2 regions of the Rhodococcus artemisiae genome follow, and region 2 is predicted to be linked to the other one. Evidence: riboswitches for the same ligand, from Rfam matches in the RefSeq annotation. Region 2 holds a riboswitch; the other holds the start of a gene.
The links. A riboswitch is a leader RNA that binds a small molecule or an ion and turns the genes downstream of it on or off. The one in region 2 is predicted to bind glycine.
Positions count from the first base shown of each region.

Region 1: linked by a shared signal. The riboswitch ahead of gcvP (aminomethyl-transferring glycine dehydrogenase) and the one ahead of Q7514_RS01030 (DMT family transporter) in region 2 are both predicted to bind glycine.

Region 1 is NZ_JAUTXY010000023.1:5,027-14,464, forward strand. Features, by position in the region: gene Q7514_RS30455 (DUF881 domain-containing protein) at 1-1, shown strand, start outside; gene gcvH (glycine cleavage system protein GcvH) at 45-449, shown strand; gene garA (glycogen accumulation regulator GarA) at 602-1,066, shown strand; gene ftsR (transcriptional regulator FtsR) at 1,066-1,803, shown strand; gene Q7514_RS30475 (bifunctional nuclease family protein) at 1,952-2,425, shown strand; gene Q7514_RS30480 (MerR family transcriptional regulator) at 2,677-3,303, shown strand; glycine riboswitch at 3,362-3,459, shown strand; gene gcvP (aminomethyl-transferring glycine dehydrogenase) at 3,626-6,484, shown strand; gene Q7514_RS30490 (metallophosphoesterase) at 6,651-7,811, opposite strand; gene Q7514_RS30495 (substrate-binding domain-containing protein) at 7,814-9,438, opposite strand, start outside.
Region 2 is NZ_JAUTXY010000001.1:195,388-204,825, reverse strand. Features, by position in the region: gene Q7514_RS01045 (DUF3097 domain-containing protein) at 1-717, shown strand, start outside; gene Q7514_RS01040 (NfeD family protein) at 787-1,218, shown strand; gene Q7514_RS01035 (SPFH domain-containing protein) at 1,219-2,472, shown strand; gene Q7514_RS01030 (DMT family transporter) at 2,530-3,546, opposite strand; glycine riboswitch at 3,688-3,775, opposite strand; gene Q7514_RS01025 (hypothetical protein) at 3,830-4,345, opposite strand; gene Q7514_RS01020 (hypothetical protein) at 4,342-4,923, opposite strand; gene Q7514_RS01015 (TVP38/TMEM64 family protein) at 4,955-5,656, opposite strand; gene mutA (methylmalonyl-CoA mutase small subunit) at 5,909-7,777, shown strand; gene scpA (methylmalonyl-CoA mutase) at 7,778-9,438, shown strand, end outside.

The DNA.
Region 1 (9,438 bases), on a different contig from region 2:
AAACAGACGTTCGTGCCGAATCGTCGCCTCCGAAAGGAACTGCCGTGAGTGAGTTCGAGACGCCCGCTGATCTGCGATACACGGCGGAGCACGAGTGGGTTCAACGGACAGGGGCGACGACAGCCCGGGTCGGTATCACCGACTACGCTCAATCACAGCTCGGTGACGTGGTGTTCGTGCAGCTGCCGGACGCCGGATCCGCCCTCGCCGCAGGTGATTCGTTCGGTGAGGTCGAATCCACGAAGAGCGTGTCGGACGTCTATGCACCCTTCGCTGCAACGGTCGCGGCGGTGAACGGCGACCTCGAGGCGAGCCCGGAGTTGGTCAACAGCGCGCCGTATGCGGAAGGGTGGCTCATCGATGTCGAGGCGAGCAGTGAGGCGGACCTCGACGCTGCGCTCGGGCAGACCCTCGACGCCGCTGGCTACAGAACGATCACAGAAGGATGAGATCCCCTGGGTGACATACCAGCGACTACCTGCACCAGGGGCGTGCGCAGGGTACGGTCGGGTATGGCGTGTGCCGTGTCCGACCGTGGTGGTGGCGAACGAATGACGATCATCCGGGACTACTCGGGCGATCGAACGGATAAGGAGAAACGGTGAGCGAGAACGGCAACGCGGGCTACGAAGAGACTCCAGCGGAAACCACTTCGGTGTTTCGTGCCGACTTCCTGAACGAATTGGAGAACGCCGGCGCTGCTGCGACGACCGAAGCACCGGTCACGGGTGTCGAAGGTCTTCCGGCCGGGGCGGCCCTGCTCGTCGTCAAGCGTGGGCCCAACGCGGGGTCGCGCTTCCTGCTCGACCAGCCCACCACGTCGGCCGGACGGCACCCGGACAGTGACATCTTCCTCGACGATGTCACTGTCAGCCGGCGCCACGCAGAGTTCCGTCAGGACGACGGCGAGTTCCAGGTAGTAGATGTGGGAAGCCTCAACGGCACCTACGTCAACCGTGAACCCGTCGACTCGGCAGTGCTCGCGAACGGCGACGAGGTCCAGATCGGCAAGTTCCGTCTGGTGTTTCTGACCGGCCCGCGGGGCACTCAGGGCGCAGGTAGCTGATGACCGCTGCCCACCAGCCGGCGCCGGCAGGCATGTCGATCGGGTCCGTGCTCGACCGACTCCGACCGGAATTCCCGGACGTGACGATCTCGAAGATCCGATTTCTCGAAGCCGAAGGACTGATCAGTCCGGAGCGCACACCGTCGGGCTACCGACGGTTCTCCATCGCGGACTGTGAGCGACTCCGGTACGTGCTCACGGCGCAGCGTGATCAGTACCTCCCGCTGAAGGTCATCAAGGAACAGCTCGAGGCGATCGACCGCGGCGCCGCAACGGTGGGTGCCGTCGAAACTCGACCCAAGCGACCGCGCCAGCTCGCGGTCGCGCGAGGCGAGGTTTCTCCCGAGGACCTTCGTACCGACCGTCAGGTTCGAGTCGGCCGAGAAGATCTCTGCGAACGCGCCGGTATCGACACGGTGTTCCTCACGGAGTTGGTGGGCGCGGGGCTCCTCACACCGGGTCCCGCAGGGTTCTTCGACGACGACGCGGTGCTGCTGGCGCGGACGGCTAAGTCGATGTCCCAATTCGGACTCGAAGTCCGGCACCTCCGCGCATTCAAATTGGCGGCAGACCGTGAGGCGGGCCTCGTCGCCCAGATCGCCGGACCGATCGCCAAGGGACGCGATGCGGGGGCTCGTGAACGTGCCGAGGAGATGGTTCGTGAACTGGCTGCGTTGTCTCTGACCTTGCACACGTGCCTCGTCAAGGCAGCGGTGCAGGGCTCACTCGATCGTTGAGTGGCCGCGCGGCGGCATCGTCCATACGCAGTGACATCTTCCGGGTTCGGGATCGGGTACCTGACGTACACGGAGGAGCACACTAGAATTCAGGCAGTACGTGTCAGCGAGTATGACGACTGACAGGCAGCGGGACGGAGGCGCCGCAATGAGCGAGATGAGGATAGTCGGTATCCGAGTCGAGCAACCGCAGAACCAGCCGGTCCTTCTGTTGCGTGAAGCGGACGGCGAGCGGTATCTGCCGATCTGGATCGGTCAGATGGAAGCAACCGCCATCGCGCTGGAACAGCAGGGCGTGGAGCCGGCGCGCCCTCTCACTCACGACCTGATCAAGAATCTTCTCGACGCGTTCGGCCATACCCTGCTGGAGGTTCGGATCGTAGATCTCCAGGAGGGTACCTTCTACGCCGACCTCGTCTTCGAGGGCGAGATGCGGGTCTCGTGCCGCCCCTCGGATGCGGTTGCCGTCGCCCTGCGCACCGGCGCGCCGGTGTTCGCCGAGGAATCCGTGCTGGCAGAAGCGGGCCTCGCAATGCCCGAAGAGAAGGAAGACGAGGTCGAGAAGTTCAAGGAATTCCTCGAATCGGTCTCGCCCGACGACTTCAAGGCAACCGACGGCTGACACGATCTGCCACCGGTGGGCCCGGTCGGAGTAGTTCGACGACGCCCGGCAACGAACCCGTGTAATGTCGATCGTTACTTTCCGGGTCGGCGTGTTGCTGCCCGACGTGAATCACACAGGGCGTACGCTTGGTTGATCCGTTACGGGATCGAGTCGGGTGAACCGGAGGATGCACGGGATCGGATGCGGTGGGGGATCTGCCTGGTCAGTGGTGGCGAGGGACAACGGGGCGCGCGAGAGGAAGTCACAAAGTGCGAGATCGGCCGCAAGGACAGCAACTCGGTGCCGATTCCGGCGATCGCGTGGCTCCGGTACCCGTATCGGACACATCCGAGGATCTGCAGCCGGGGCTGTTTCCCGACAATTCGGTGCCGGACGAGCTGGTCGGCTATCGAGTGCCGATCGCATGCCAGATCGCCGGCATCAGTTACCGCCAACTCGACTATTGGGCACGAACGAATCTGGTGGTGCCGTCGATCAGAAGTGCGGCGGGGTCCGGAAGCCAGCGGCTGTACTCCTTCAAGGACATCCTGGTTCTCAAGATCGTCAAGCGACTCCTCGATACCGGCGTCTCGCTGCAGAACATTCGGGTGGCCGTCGACCATCTCCGGAGTCGTGGTGTGCGGGACCTGGCCAAGATCACACTCTTCTCCGACGGCACCACTGTGTACGAGTGCACCTCGCCCGAAGAAGTCGTCGACCTGCTCCAAGGCGGGCAGGGCGTGTTCGGTATCGCAGTCAGCGGCGCAGTCCGGGAACTGACCGGCAGTATCGCGGACTTCCCGGCGGAGCGCGCCGATGGCTACGACGTCGAGGAGAAGCCCGAGGACGAACTGGCCTCCCGCCGTCGCAACCGCATCAATCGCCGCATCGGATAGGGCGTAGGTCACGCTCCGTAAAGGGGTGGCCTCGATGTGCTCTAGAATCGATGTGCGTCGACGTCTCGCGGGAGAGACCCGGACCAACACATCCGGGCGCCGAAGGAGCAGCACCTCTCCGTCAATCTCTCAGGCACCCAGGACCGCGTGAGCTACGACGCCTCTGGAAAGCGGTGGGAGCACCCACCCGCCCACGGGGAAAGGTCCGCTGACCGGGACCGAATCTCTCAGGCGCTCGCCCCGCGAGCTCAGGACAGAGGGGGAGGACGCACCCGTGCCGACCGAGCACGTGTGAACCTCGCCGACCAGCCTGGGAGCTGCGATGACAGATGCCGTCACCTGGAATTTCTCCGATCGACACATCGGACCGGATGCGCAGGGAATGCGCCGGATCCTCGACGTCGTCGGAGTCGATACGCTCGACGAGCTCGCCGCGAAGGCACTGCCCGCCGGCATCCTCGACAAACGTGATGGCGATGTTGCCGACGGACTCGAAGTGCTTGACGCGCCGCTGAGTGAACACGAGGTTCTCGCAGGTCTGAAAGAGCTGGCGTCCCGCAACACCGTCGCCACGTCCATGATCGGACAAGGCTACTACGACACGCTCACTCCGCCGGTTCTGCTGCGCAACATCATCGAGAACCCCGCGTGGTACACCGCATACACGCCGTACCAACCGGAAATCAGCCAGGGCCGGCTCGAAGCCCTGCTCAACTTCCAGACGATGGTCGCCGATCTGACCGGCATGGAGGTCGCGAACTCGTCGATGCTCGACGAAGCCACCGCAGCGGCAGAGGCGATGACGTTACTGCGTCGCGCGAACCGCAAGTCGAAGAGCCCTCGATTCGTCGTCGACTCCGACCTCTTCATTCAGACCGCCGCGGTGCTCGCAACCCGCGCCGAGCCGCTCGGAATCGAGCTCGTCACCGCGAACCTCGTCGATGACGGGCTGCCCGAGGGCGACTTCTTCGGTGTGATCCTGCAGGTCCCGGGCGCGTCGGGCCGCGTGTTCGATGTCGCTCCCGTGATCGACGCTGCACACGAGCGCGGCGCACTGGTGGCGGTGGGTGCGGACCTCCTGGCGCTGACACTGATGACCCCGCCCGGAGAGAAAGGTGCCGATGCCTGCTTCGGCACCACTCAGCGCTTCGGTGTGCCGATGGGCTTCGGTGGCCCGCACGCCGGATACCTGGCTGTGAACGGTGCGCACACGCGGAACCTCCCCGGTCGTCTCGTAGGTGTATCGGTCGACGCCGACGGCGCCCCCGCCTACAGGCTGGCGCTGCAAACCCGCGAGCAGCACATCCGCCGCGAGAAGGCGACCAGCAATATCTGCACCGCGCAGGTGCTTCTGGCGGTGCTTGCCGCGATGTACGCGTCGTACCACGGTGCGGAGGGCCTGACCGGGATCGCGCGGCGCGTTGCTGCGCACGCGTCCGGCCTCGCCGGCTCGTTGCGCAGCGGTGGTGTCGAGATCGTGCACGCCGAGTTGTTCGATACCGTCCTCGCGCGGGTTCCGGGTCGCGCTGCCGTGGTGGTGGCGGCCGCAATCGAGCGCTCCGTCAATCTGTATCTCGTCGATGCGGACCACGTGTCGATCTCCTGCGACGAAGCGACGACGCACACACACGTGGTGAGCGTGCTGGCCGCATTCGGTATCGCTGCGGAAGAGTCGGCCGGCGACGAGCCCGTATCCATCCCGGAGGAACTGGCCCGATCCAGCGAATTCCTGCAGCACGAGGCGTTCACGAAATACCGGACGGAAACCGCGATGATGCGGTATCTGCGACGGTTGTCCGACAAGGACCTCGCTCTCGACCGCACGATGATCCCGCTCGGATCCTGCACGATGAAGCTCAATGCAGCGGCGGAGATGGAAGCCATCACGTGGCCGGAGTTCGCGGGTCTCCACCCGTTCGCTCCTGCGGATCAGACCGGGGGCATAAGGGAACTCGTCTCGGACCTCGAACGCTGGCTTGCCGCAGTCACCGGATACGACGCCATCACGCTGCAGCCGAATGCCGGGAGCCAGGGAGAATACGCAGGTCTGCTCGCCATTCGGCACTACCACCTGAGTCGCGGTGACGACCACCGCGACACGTGCCTGATCCCGTCGAGCGCGCACGGGACCAACGCCGCATCGGCTGTCATGGCCGGTATGCGCGTCGAAGTCGTTGCATGCCGTCCCAACGGTGACGTCGACCTCGACGATCTGCGGGCGAAGATCGCCGACCACGCCGAACGGCTCGCCGCGATCATGATCACCTACCCGTCGACCCACGGCGTGTACGAACACGAGATCGAGGACATCTGCGGGGCCGTACACGACGCCGGCGGGCAGGTGTACATCGACGGTGCAAATCTCAATGCACTCGTGGGTCTGGCACGCCCGGGCAAGTTCGGCGGCGACGTCAGCCACCTGAATCTGCACAAGACCTTCTGTATCCCGCACGGTGGAGGCGGGCCGGGCGTAGGTCCGATCGGGGTACGTTCGCATCTCACGCCGTTTCTGCCGGGCCATCCGGCCGCACCCGAGCTCGGCGGTGTGGGCCCGGTATCGGCTGCGCCCTACGGGTCGGCGTCGATCCTGCCGATCACGTGGGCATACATCAAGCTCATGGGTGCGCGAGGGCTTCGGCAGGCTTCGCTCACCGCGATCGCGTCGGCGAACTACATCGCACGACGCCTCGACGAGTACTTCCCGGTGCTGTACACGGGCGCGAACGGAATGGTGGCGCACGAGTGCATTCTCGACTTGCGTCAGCTGACCAAGGACACCGGCGTCACTGTCGATGATGTGGCCAAGCGTCTCGCCGACTACGGATTCCACGCCCCGACCATGAGCTTCCCCGTAGCGGGAACACTCATGGTCGAACCGACCGAGAGCGAGGATCTGAGCGAAATCGACGAGTTCATCGCTGCGATGATCGCTATTCGCGGGGAGATCGACAGAGTCGGAGCGGGGGAGTGGACGGTCGACGACAATCCGCTGCGAGGAGCGCCACACACCGCGGAGTGCCTGGTCGGGGAGTGGACCCATCCGTACTCGCGTGAGATCGCGGTGTATCCGCTGGGGAAGGGACGCGCGAAGGTATGGCCGTCGGTTCGTCGAATCGACGGTGCGCACGGCGACCGCAACCTGGTGTGTTCATGCCCTCCGTTGGAGGCATACAGCAGCTGAGAGTACGGGCTGCGGGCAAGCTGCCCGCAGCCCTGTTCGTTAGCAATTATTCGGAACGATACGGAATACCTAGAATTACCGAATAGCTACCGCTCACAGGCGCTCTCTCACCTTCAAGACTCCTCTACACCGAGGGTCCGGTACTGTCGGACCGAGGCCTACGCTGCTAGTCCTGCGTAACGAGCTCGAGGATGGAGATCTCGGGCGGGGTCGCGACACGGACGGGCGGACCCCAGGCGCCGGCACCCTGCGAGGTGTAGATGGCGGTGTCGCCGAAGTGGTCCAGCCCGGCGACGGTCGGGTTTGCTGCGGCGACGAGGTATCCGAGGGGCCACATCTGGCCGCCGTGTGTATGCCCCGAGAGCTGAAGGTCCACACCGAGATCCTGTGCTTCGAGGACGTGCCTCGGCTGATGTGCGGCGAGTAGGACGAAGGTCTCCGGCGACAGGCCGGTGAGGGCTCGGGGGAGGTCCGCCGCGTCCGGTGCCGGCGCGGTGTAGTCGTGCACGCCTGCCACGACGATCTCGTCGCCGTTGTGTGTCACGGTGACGTTTTCGTTCCGCAGCGTTCGTACGCCGAGGGTTTCCCAGTGGTCGAGCCAGGACAAGGCGTCGTCGGAGTAGTACTCGTGGTTGCCGCTCACTCCATAGACACCGAGCGGGGCATCGAGCTCGGCGAGGGGCGCGAGGTCGTCTCCCACGAATTCGATCGTGCCATCGGCCAGGTCCCCGCCCAGGATGATGAGGTCGGGTTGCTGTTCGTTGACCTGATCGACGACTCCCTGCACGAACCGGGCGCCTCTCGCCGGACCGACGTGCAGGTCGGTGATCAGGGCGACGCGGAGTCCGTCGAACCCGTTCGGAAGCCCAGGGAGGGCGATGGTGGAGTGGACGGTCCGCGGATTGGCCGCTTCGATCAGGCTTCCGTAGCCTATCGTGACGACGGTGGCGGCGACGAGAGTGCCCGTTGCGATGCGGAGGGCACGACGTGGCGGTCGGGACGAGTCCGGTTCGGGAGAACTGCCGGTGCGGAACCGCCGCATGAGTCTCGCCCCGAGGCAGAACACTCCGATGACGAGGATTCCGAGGACCAGGTAGAGCCCGGCGGCGAACCAGCTGTAGCCGAGGAAGCCCAGTGGGCGTGCCCATGCGGGGTCGAGAACGGTGCCGGTGACCGATGCGGCCATGGCGACGGCGAGCAACGCCACGAGGGCGATGTCTGCGGCCAGCGCAGTTCTTCCGGTGAGGCCTGGTGCACGGACGAGGCGGCGGTGGAGCCAGAAGGTGATGAGGGCGAGGAACGTCCCCGCGACGAGCAATCTGATCACGGTCAGGAGATGAGCTTTCGGAGTAGTCGGGTGAGGTCGTCGTTCGCCGGGGTGGCGAGCGTCGAGTACGACCCGCCGGTGCGGTCGGTGAGGTCTTTCAGTGTTTCGGAATCGGTGACGTCGTCGCCGAGGACGACGATGTTCATCCTGACCGGTGCGGCACTGTCCACGAGCTCGCTGATCTCGTCGAGGAAATCGTCGGCGGTAGTTGTGCCGGAATCGACGCCGGCGTTCGTACCGTCATCCAGGCTCACGTCGTCGCTGTCGAGGATTACGAGCATCGAATTCGGCCTGGACGGATCGTAGTTGTCGACGGCATCGGTGTACGCGGCGAGGATCGATTCGTACACCGGCGCGGTCTCGGCAGGAGCGATGGTGTCGAGTGCGGAGGCCAGTGCCGCGCGCTGCTCGAGGGTGAGTGCGTCTCGGGCAACAGCGGTTCGGTAGGCCGAGGTGTCGTCGAAGACGTACATCCCGACGATCGAGGAGTTCGGGGAGCGGCGGAGGACGCTGTCGATGGCGGTCGCGGTGTCGTCGAGTCGGGTGCTGTCTCCGTCTGCTGTGACCATGGAGCGGGTGGTGTCCACGAGCACGGTGGTCTTGGTGGGGGGGTGGGGGTTGAGCCGGATGTCGAGAAGTGTGTCGCCGACGGACGGATCCGCAGTGACGAGCACACTCGTGACCGGAGGGTACGTGAAGTCGGACGGACCGGAGTCCGTGTCGCCTTCGGTGGAGCCGTCGGGGGGATTACCGTCTTCGTTGCGGAATCCGTCGTCGAGGAAGTCCTGAACCATGTCGGGACTGCGCACGTAGTCGATGAACTGCCCGGCGGCCCGGGACAGAGTGTCGTCGACCCAGGGGGTATTCGGGACCACCGCGGGGAAATCGGCGACGGGTGTGGCGCCTGCGGGAAGGAAGCCGGCGAGATCGTCGGCGGTGCCGGAGGTGACGGCGTCGTACAGTTGCTTCTCCGTCACGGGCACCGCGTGGATCGGGGAGTCGGGGGTGGTGTTCGCGGCGAGCGCCGTGAGTGCGTCTGCGGTGGCCGGCCCTGCGGCAATGTCCAGGGCGTTGGCACCGAGCGCGAGTTCCGTCACGGCGGTCACGGTTTCCGGGGACTCTGCTTCGTCCTGGGTCAGCGGTCCCGTCCCGGTGGTGGCGACGGCTTCGAGTGCGGACTCGGTAGCGGCACTGCCGGTTCCGGTGGGCAGTGCCATCCTCAGTGATTCCCAGGATCCGAGTCCGAGTGTGCTGAGGGATCCGGGGGTGGCCTGCAGCGACGGTAAGTCGTGCCATGCGACCCCGGCGGTCGTGAGTCCGTTCTGGAGGACGGTGGGTGTGGCGAGGACGATCGGTGAGGTGGCGAGGGATCGACGTTGTCCGCTCGCAGTCGTGCCCGCGCGGTCGGCGGCGCGGGTGTCGACGGGCACCCAGAGGGCGGGTTCGGGCCCGAGTTCGAGGTTCCAGGTGCCGTCGGCGGCGAGGGCCGTGGCGGCGGCGGTGGATTCGGTGGCGGTGACGTGGGCGGTGACGCAAAAGTCGCGGATCACGGGTGCGACGTCGGCGTTCCATGTGGTGGCGAGGCCGGAGAGGGTGGGGGCGATGAGTGGGTCGGCGGCAATGTGGA
Region 2 (9,438 bases):
GGATGGTGTGGGGCGGTGATCGGGTTCGAACGCACCTACGACGGTGACTTCGTCCGGCTCGAGGACGCAGGGGGGCGAACACGTCTCTTCGCGATGCGCCCGGCGGCGTTCCTCGTCGACGGTGTTCCGGTGACGTTGACGCGTCCGAAGTCACGCGCCGCAGCGACACCGACCCGGTCGGCGTCGGGGTCGGTCCGGGTCGAGGGCCTCCGTGCCCGGGTGGCGCGCGGTAGCCGCATCTGGGTGGAGGGCGTGCACGATGCGGCACTCGTCGAGCGGGTGTGGGGCCACGACCTGCGCGTCGAGGGTGTGGTCGTCGAGCAACTCGAGGGCCTCGACAATCTCGGAGCGCGGCTCGCCGAATTCCGGCCGGGCCCCGGGCGTCGCGTCGGGGTGCTGGCCGATCACCTGGTCGCCGGGTCGAAGGAGGAAAGGCTCACCCAGAATCTGGGCCCCTACGTGATGGTCACCGGGCATCCCTACATCGACGTCTGGGAAGCCGTTCGGCCGGCCGTATTGGGGATCGATGCGTGGCCGAAGATCCCACGAGGTCAGGACTGGAAGACCGGGGTGTGCCGCGAGTTGGGCTGGGGCTCGCCGCAGGACGGATGGCGCCGCGTCTACGGTGCCGTGTCGGGATTCCGGGACCTCGAATCACCGCTGCTCGGCGCGGTGGAACGATTGGTGGATTTCGTCACCGAAACCGAGAACCCCTGACGAGCGCATCGGTCGGACCGCTGATCTGCGAATCTGCGCCGGATGTCCGGATTGTGTCAGGATGGGCATGTGACGGCATTGATTTGGCTCATCGCCGGTGTCGCCTTGGCGGCCGGCGAGGCATTGACCGGCGATTTCGTCCTGCTGATGTTGGGCGGGGCAGCGCTGGCCACTGCCGGTGTCGCGGCCGTCACCGATCTGCCTGTGTGGTTCGACGCCCTGGTATTCGCGATTGCGTCGCTGGTTCTGCTGTTGGGGGTGCGTCCGCCGTTGCGGCGTCGCTACGCACAACCACCTGCCCTGACCACGGGAATCGATGCGCTGCCGGGCAAGCACGCGCTGGTGCTCGAGTCGGTCGATGCGCATTCGGGTCAGGTCAAGATCGACGGTGACGTCTGGACAGCGCGACCGCTGGACGAGACCGAATCGTACGAAGCCGGAACAACCGTGACCGTGATGGAGATCGACGGCGCAACCGCCGTCGTGTGGAGGGGTCCGTAGATGGAAGCATTGATAGTGCTCGCCGTATTGGTGGCACTTGTTGTGATCGTGGTGATCAGGTCGGTGGCGTTGGTGCCGCAGGCCGAGGCCGCCGTGATCGAACGACTAGGCCGGTACTACCGGACGGCGTCGGGACAGTTGACCTTCCTGGTGCCGTTCGTGGATCGGATCCGCGACAAGGTGGATCTGCGTGAGCGTGTCGTGTCGTTTCCGCCGCAGCCGGTGATCACCCAGGACAACCTGACGTTGAGTATCGACACAGTGGTGTACTTCCAGGTCACCAATCCGCAGGCCGCGGTCTACGAGATCAGCAACTACATCGCTGCTGTCGAACAGCTGACCGTGACGACCCTGCGCAACGTGGTCGGCGGTATGACGCTCGAAGAGACCCTGACGTCGCGTGATTCGATCAACGGACAGCTTCGCGGGGTCCTGGACGAGGCCACCGGCCGGTGGGGTTTGCGGGTGGCCCGAGTCGAACTCAAGAGCATCGATCCGCCGCCGTCGATTCAGGAGTCGATGGAAAAGCAGATGAAGGCGGACCGTGAGAAGCGCGCGGTGATCCTCACTGCCGAGGGCCATCGTGAAGCCGCGATCAAGACCGCCGAAGGCGACAAGCAGTCCCGGATCCTCTCCGCAGAGGGTGCGAAGCAGGCTGCGATCCTGGAAGCAGAAGCGGAACGGCAGTCGCGGATCCTGCGCGCGCAGGGCGACCGTGCCGCGAGCTACCTCGAGGCGCAGGGCGAAGCGAAGGCGATCGAGAAGGTGTTCGCGGCGATCAAGTCAGGTAAGCCGACGCCGGAATTGCTTGCCTACCAGTACCTTCAGACGTTGCCTCAGATGGCGCAGGGCGACGCGAACAAGGTGTGGCTGCTGCCCAGCGATTTCGGGGATGCCCTCAAGGGCTTCGCGAGGAATCTCGGTGCGCCGGGCGATGACGGTGTGTTCCGGTTCGAGCCGAGTCCGGTCGAAGAGGATCTGCAGCGGCCCGAGGACGACTCGGAGGAGGTCGAGGACTGGTTCACCACCAAGAGCGACCCCGCGGTGGCGCAGGCTGTCGCCGAAGCCGAGGCCGTGGCCCGCAAGCCGGTCGATCCCGATGTGCCCGTGCCGACGCCGCGACATCAGGCGGGCGGGGCCGCGGGAACGCCGCCTCAGGCGCTGCCGCAGTCGCAGCCCCCGCAGGCCGGGTGGATGCCCACCGGTGAACCGGAGCAGGCGGATCCCCAGCAGCAATATCCGCCCCAGCAATAACGCTTTCCGCTCGTAATCGTCGCGGCCCGCACCTCCGATGTGCGGGCCGCGACGCTGTCATACCGCGGGTGCGATCTGTGTGGCGGGGGCCATGGTGCGGCGCCGGCGACCGGCGACGAGGGGCAGCGTCATCGCTGCGATGATCATTCCCGCTCCGAGGGCGGCGACCAGCGAGATGGATTCGCCGAACGCGAGGGCGCCGAAGATCAGCGCGACCACCACCTCGAGATACGACAGACCCGATAGTTCGGCCGCCCGTAGGTGCTTGCCTGCGATGACGAGCAGGCCCAGGGCGAGCAGGCCGCAGACGACGAAGAAGCCGGCGGCCCACGCCCAGTTGGCGCCGGTCATGCCCGTCACGTCAGGGCGCGTGACCGCGACCATCGCCGCGGTGGCCACGGCGCCGAAGGCGAAATTCCAGAAGCTACGGACGTCGGCGGGCATGTCGGAGCGGTACCGGTAGCAGAGCAGTGCCAAGCCGTAGAAGATGCCCGATGCGACGCCTAGCACCGTTCCCAGGGTCTGCTGGTCGGACCCCGCCGTCGCGCTACCGCCGATCAGTCCGGCGGCCAGCAGCATCCCGGCGAACGCGGTCACCAGCGACAACGCGTCCATGCGAGTGATCGATTCTTTGAGAAGAACCCTGGCCAGCACCGTTGCGATGAGCGGACCGAGGTAGTGCAGAACCACCGCCCGCGACAGGTCGGTGAGCAGGGTGGACGACAGGTAGGTGGCCAGCGACAGACCGAGGAACACACCGCCGAGGACGATCGACGGGGACAACCGCGTGCGGCGGATGACGCCGAGCCGTCGGGAGAAGACGGTCAGGAGCAGCATTCCCACGGTTCCGACGAGCATTCGACCCAGCGTCAGGGCCTCGCCGAGCGCTGCGCCGGGCGGGGTGGCCATACGACCGAACAGCCCTGCGGCGCCCATGGTGGTCGCGGAGATGACGATGGCGGCGATGCCGAGCCGTCGATTCGGATGTGGTCGCGAAAGCGGGGGAGTGGTCGACGGTGCGACGGGAACGGGAACAGGCTGGACGCGCGTGGGCGCGCCGACGGTCAGCGACAAGGAACTTCCTCCGGACAGGGTGCATCACGCACCAGCGGTAGTGGTTCCCCGCTCTGTCATCGGACCTGAGAGCTTTCACGAATCCGTCAGGACTCGCCTACACCGTCGGTGAGCCCCGAAGGGCTGCTTTCCAGAGTTGCCTTGCGTGCGGCGGTCTGTGGGCCTGAGAGATTCCCGGGTGGTTGCTCCTTCGGCGCCCGCAGACGCGGGACTCTCCCGCCGCAGTTCCTTGGCATATTCAGTTGCGCCGCAATTATGCCAGCCGGGCTGCGGGTATGGGCGCTCAGGTGATCAGGGCGTGGCCGACCCCACACGCCGCGGCGGCCCACAGCACGCTCGTGGACGTGCCGATGATGAATTGCTCGGATGCCTGCGGTTCGCGCAGTTCCGGGTATCTGGCCAGGCCTTTGACCGCCATGATGATGGCGATCCCTTCCGGCCACCCGGCCAGGATCGATGCGGCGACCGCGCCGCGTTCGAGGACGCCGATGACCCGGCCACCGCGCAGCGGTCCCGGCGGGGGTGTCGGCGTCGGTCCCGCGTCGGGTTGCCGACGGGCGATCCGGAACGCGACAAGTACGGCCGGGCCGCCGCCGGTGATGGCGACGAGGGTGGTGAGGGTGAGCGTCGCCCCGAGCGCGAAGCCCTGAGCGGGGTCGGTGGCGGCCGCGGTCAGGGCCGCGATACCGAGTGCGATCGCGGTGACCGCCGCCCCGATCCACACCGGAAGACGCGGAATCAGGGACAGTGCCGGCGCGACGGCGGCGACAGCGAGGAGCACCAGGGAGGCGACGGTCAACGGTCGGCCCTTTCGAGGAGTCGGTGCAGGAGGGCTCGGCCCGCGAACTCGGCCTGCCACCCGGCGGTGAGCAACCGCTGGGACACGGCCTGTTTGCTGATGCCGAGTTCGGCGGCGATCTCGGCCTGGGACCGTCCGGCGCGGGCAAGCGCAACGGCTTCGACACCCTGATCGGTACGGCGGAGCACAATCGTCGCGAGCATGGTCAGAGCGGCATCGACGTCGGATGCGGAATCGGTGTCGGCGCCGTCCGCAGCAATGCGGCCGGGCACGTTCTTGGCGCGCTCGACGGCGATGCGGGCGTGCTCGAATGCGGGACCGCGACCGGCGCGGGTCTGGGCGGGCAGCGGTGTCTCGACGGGACCGATCCCGATGCCGATGCTCCAGTTGTCCCGGTCGAGGAGATTCAATACGAGATCGATGACGGTGCCGGAGTCGTCGGACACGGCCTGGACTTCGTCGCCGGCGGTGCGTTCGAACTTGCGGAGCAGGGGAGCGTCGCGGAGTTCGTCGAGCAGATCGGCGACGCGGTCGATGTCGCGGCGGCTGCCGCGTTGATCGACTGTCAGCACATACATGAATCAAGGATAGAGCCTTGAATGTTAAAAATCAAGCCTTCAGGCTTGTCTCATTCTCGTTCGGATCGATGACGGCATCGAGTGCCGACCCTGCAGGCTGAGGCAGACGCGCCTCGAGGAGGAGCCCGCCGACGCCGAGCGCAATACAGATCGCCGTCGTCCCCATCAGTGCAGGACTCGACTCCCCGGTGAGAACATCACCTAGGAGTACCACGGCAACGGTCCCCGGCAGGATCCCGACGATGGTCGCGAGCGTGTAGGGGGCCAGGCGCACCGCCGACACAGCACAACAACAGTTCACGACGAAGAACGGTGCCGCGGCGATCAGCCGCAGCGATCCGACCGCGAGCCAACCGCGTCGTGCGAGGCGCAGATCGACGGCCTTCGCCGCGGGATGCGTCAGATACGACGCCACAACGCCTCGTCCCAGCGCTCGTACCAGCACGAACGCGAGAACCGCGCTGACGGCGGTCGCCGCGCCGGTGACCGCGATCCCGACCACGGGACCGAACAGCACACCGGCACTGAGGGTGAATACCGTGCGCGGAACCGGGGTGATCGTCACAAGGGAGTGGACGGCGAAGAAGATCAGGACCAGCAGGGGGCCGTCGACCGATTCCGACCACTCCCGGATCTGCCCGATCGATGGATGGGGAAGCAGCAGCGCCGCCGCCGCCAAGACTGCGAGAAGTACGAGGATGCCGATGACCCTGCGGTCCCTGAGAATCCTCATCACGGAGGCTCAGCCTACCTGCCGTGGTCTGCACGCACCTGGCACGCCGAGATACGGACTGCAGGATCACACAACCGCGTTTCGCGTGGTTATCGATCGCTAGCGAAATTGTGGTGATCCCCACGATTATTCACCGGAGTGTGCGGCTAGCATCACAACGACATCGGCTTAATGTTTTGCGAGGCGCCACGCCCCGTCGGCCCACCCCGGCCGCCCGAGAGCCTGCCCACCCGCAGTAGGAGGAAATCGCACGTGTCATTAGCAGCAGAGGCCGAGGACGCCGCGCGCGCATACGCGCAGTGGCAGCAAGCGGTCGCGGGCGTACTCGCCAAGTCGCGCCGCGTCGATCCGGCAGAACTCGGCCCGGAGCCGCAGCGCCTGCTCGAGACCACCACGTACGACGACGTGACGGTTGCCCCGCTCTACAGCGGCCGCGACGAACGCCCGGAGGCACCCCTGCCCGGGCAGTTCCCGTACACCCGTGGCGGCTCGTCCACCCGCGACGTCAACGCCGGCTGGCTCGTCAGCGCCCGCTTCGACGGAACCGACGCCAAGGACCTGGGCGAGCGCATCCTCGACTCCCTGGAGAACGGCGTCAGCGCACTGTGGCTGCAGGTCGGAGACGGGGCACTGCCCGTCGACGGACTGTCCACGGCGCTCGACAAGGTGCTCGTCGACCTCGCACCCATCAGCCTCGACGCAGGCAGCGACCTCGCTGCCGCCACCGAGGCCCTCTACACGTTCCTCGACGCACGCACCGATGTCGCCGACCGTGCCGCAGTGCGCATCACGCTCGGCGCTGCACCGCTGACCAGCGCCTTCTCCGGCCGCGCCGACATCACGGTCGACGACGCCGTTGCCCTCGCCACCGCGGCAGCAGAGCGCGTCGAGACCGTTCGCGCATTCACCGTCGACGGCACCGCTTTCCACAACTCCGGTGCCTCCGACGCCGAGGAACTCGGCGCGGCCATCGCCGCCGGCATCGAGTATGTCCGCGCGCTCGTCGCCGCAGGGCTGTCCGCGCAGCAGGCCCTCCGCCAGATCGAGTTCCGGTTCGCGGCCACCGACGACCAGTTCCAGACCATCGCGAAGTTCCGCGCAGCCCGTCAGCTGTGGGCGCGTGTCGCACAGGTTGCAGGAGCGAGCGACGCCGGCAACGCACCGCAGCACGCGGTGACCTCCGCTGCCATGATGGCCCAGCGCGACCCGTGGGTGAACATGCTCCGCACCACCCTCGCCGCGTTCGGCGCCGGAGTCGGCGGCGCCGACGCCGTCACCGTCCTGCCGTTCGATGCCGCGCTCCCCGCCGGTGCCGTCGGCGTGTCCGAGGCGTTCTCCGCACGCATCGCCCGCAACACCAACCTGCTCCTGCTCGAGGAATCCAATCTCGGCCGCGTCCTCGACCCGGGCGCCGGATCCTGGTACATCGAGGACCTGACAGCGCAGGTCGCGGTCAAGTCGTGGGAGTTCTTCCAGCAGATCGAGGCGGCCGGCGGCTACCGCGCGGCGCTCGACGCCGGGCTGGTCTCCGAGCGCATCGCCGCGACCCGCGCCCGCCGCGAGTCCGACATCGCGCACCGCAAGACCTCCGTCACCGGCATCAACGAGTTCCCGAACCTCGGCGAGGCCCCCTTGCCCGCCGGTGTCGCCGACTCGGGTGCCTTCGCGGCGCGTTACGCAGCACCGTTCGAGGCGCTGCGCGACCGCTCGGACGTCTACCTCGCTGTGCATGGCTCCCGGCCCACGGTGCTGCTCGCGCCCCTCGGACCTGTCGCCGAGCACAACGTGCGCACCACCTTCGCCAGCAACTTGCTCGCGGCCGGTGGCATCGAGGCATTCAACCCCGGCCCGGTGGATCCGAGCGACGACACCCTTGCCGCCGCGGTCCGCGACTCCGGCGCCACCGTCGCCGTGCTGTGCGGCACCGATGCCCGCTACGGCGAGCACAGCGGCACCGCCACCGCCGCGCTGCGCGCAGCAGGGATCACCACCGTGCTGCTCGCCGGCCCTGAGAAGGCCGTGGGTGACGCGCAGGGCGACAACCGCCCGGACGGTTACCTCACCGCGCGTATCGACGCGGTCGCCGCACTGACCGATCTTCTGAACACCCTGGGAGCGTAAGTGAGCATCCACCCCGAGATCGGCAGCTTCGCCGATGTCCCGCTGACAGATCCGGATTCCCCGGAACCCGCTGCTCCCACTGCGGAGCAGACCGCCGCGCTCGTCGACTCCGTTGCGTCCGCGAACAACTACACCGTCGACGACGTCGTGTGGAACACCCCCGAGGGCATCGACGTCAAACCCGTCTACACCAAGTCCGACCGCGACGCCATCGCCGCCGAAGGCTACCCCCTCGGCAGCTACCCGGGCATCGCGCCGTTCGTGCGGGGCCCGTACCCGACGATGTACGTCAACCAGCCGTGGACCATCCGCCAATACGCGGGTTTCTCGACGGCAGCCGAATCCAACGCCTTCTACCGTCGTAACCTCGCTGCCGGTCAGAAGGGCCTGTCGGTGGCCTTCGACCTCGCGACCCACCGCGGCTACGACTCCGACCACCCGCGCGTCCAAGGCGATGTCGGTATGGCCGGTGTCGCCATCGACTCGATCCTCGACATGCGTCAGCTGTTCGACGGCATCGACCTGTCGAAGGTGTCGGTGTCGATGACGATGAACGGCGCGGTGCTGCCGATCCTCGCGCTGTACGTCGTGGCTGCGGAAGAACAGGGTGTCACCCCCGAGCAGCTGGCCGGAACCATTCAGAACGACATTCTGAAAGAGTTCATGGTCCGCAACACCTACATTTACCCGCCGAAGCCCTCGATGCGGATCATCTCCGACATCTTTGCGTACACCAGCACCAAGATGCCGAAGTTCAACTCGATCTCCATCTCGGGCTACCACATCCAGGAGGCCGGAGCCACGGCCGACCTGGAGCTGGCCTACACCCTGGCCGACGGTGTCGAGTACATCCGCGCCGGTCTCGACGCGGGCATGGAAATCGACAAGTTCGCACCGCGCCTGTCGTTCTTCTGGGCCATCGGCATGAATTTCTTCATGGAGGTCGCCAAGCTCCGCGCCGGCCGGCTCCTGTGGGCCGAACTCGTCGAGAAGTTCGATCCGAAGAACGCGAAGTCGCTCTCCCTGCGAACCCACTCGCAGACCTCCGGCTGGTCGCTCACCGCACAGGACGTGTTCAACAACGTCGGACGCACCTGCGTCGAGGCGATGGCCGCGACCCAGGGACACACCCAGTCGCTGCATACCAACGCACTCGACGAGGCGATCGCGCTGCCGACCGACTTCTCGGCCCGCATCGCGCGCAACACCCAGCTGCTGCTGCAGCAGGAGTCCGGTACCACCCGGCCCATCGACCCGTGGGGAGGCTCGCACTACGTCGAGTGGCTCACCCACGAACTCGCCAACCGGGCCCGCGCGCACATCGCGGAGGTCGAGGAGGCCGGCGGTATGGCGCAGGCCATCTCCGAGGGCATCCCGAAGTTGCGTATCGAGGAAGCTGCTGCCCGTACCCAGGCACGCATCGACTCCGGCCGCCAGCCGCTGATCGGTGTCAACAAGTACGTGCCTGCCGAGCCCGACAGCATCGAGGTTCTCAAGGTCGAGAACTCCAAGGTGCGCGCCGAGCAGCTCGCGAAGCTCGAGCAGCTGCGTGGCGACCGCGACGAGGCGGCCACTCAGGCTGCGCTCGGGGAGTTGACCCGTGCTGCCGCAGCCACCGAGGGCGGCATCGAGAACAACTTGCTGGCGCTCGCGATCGACGC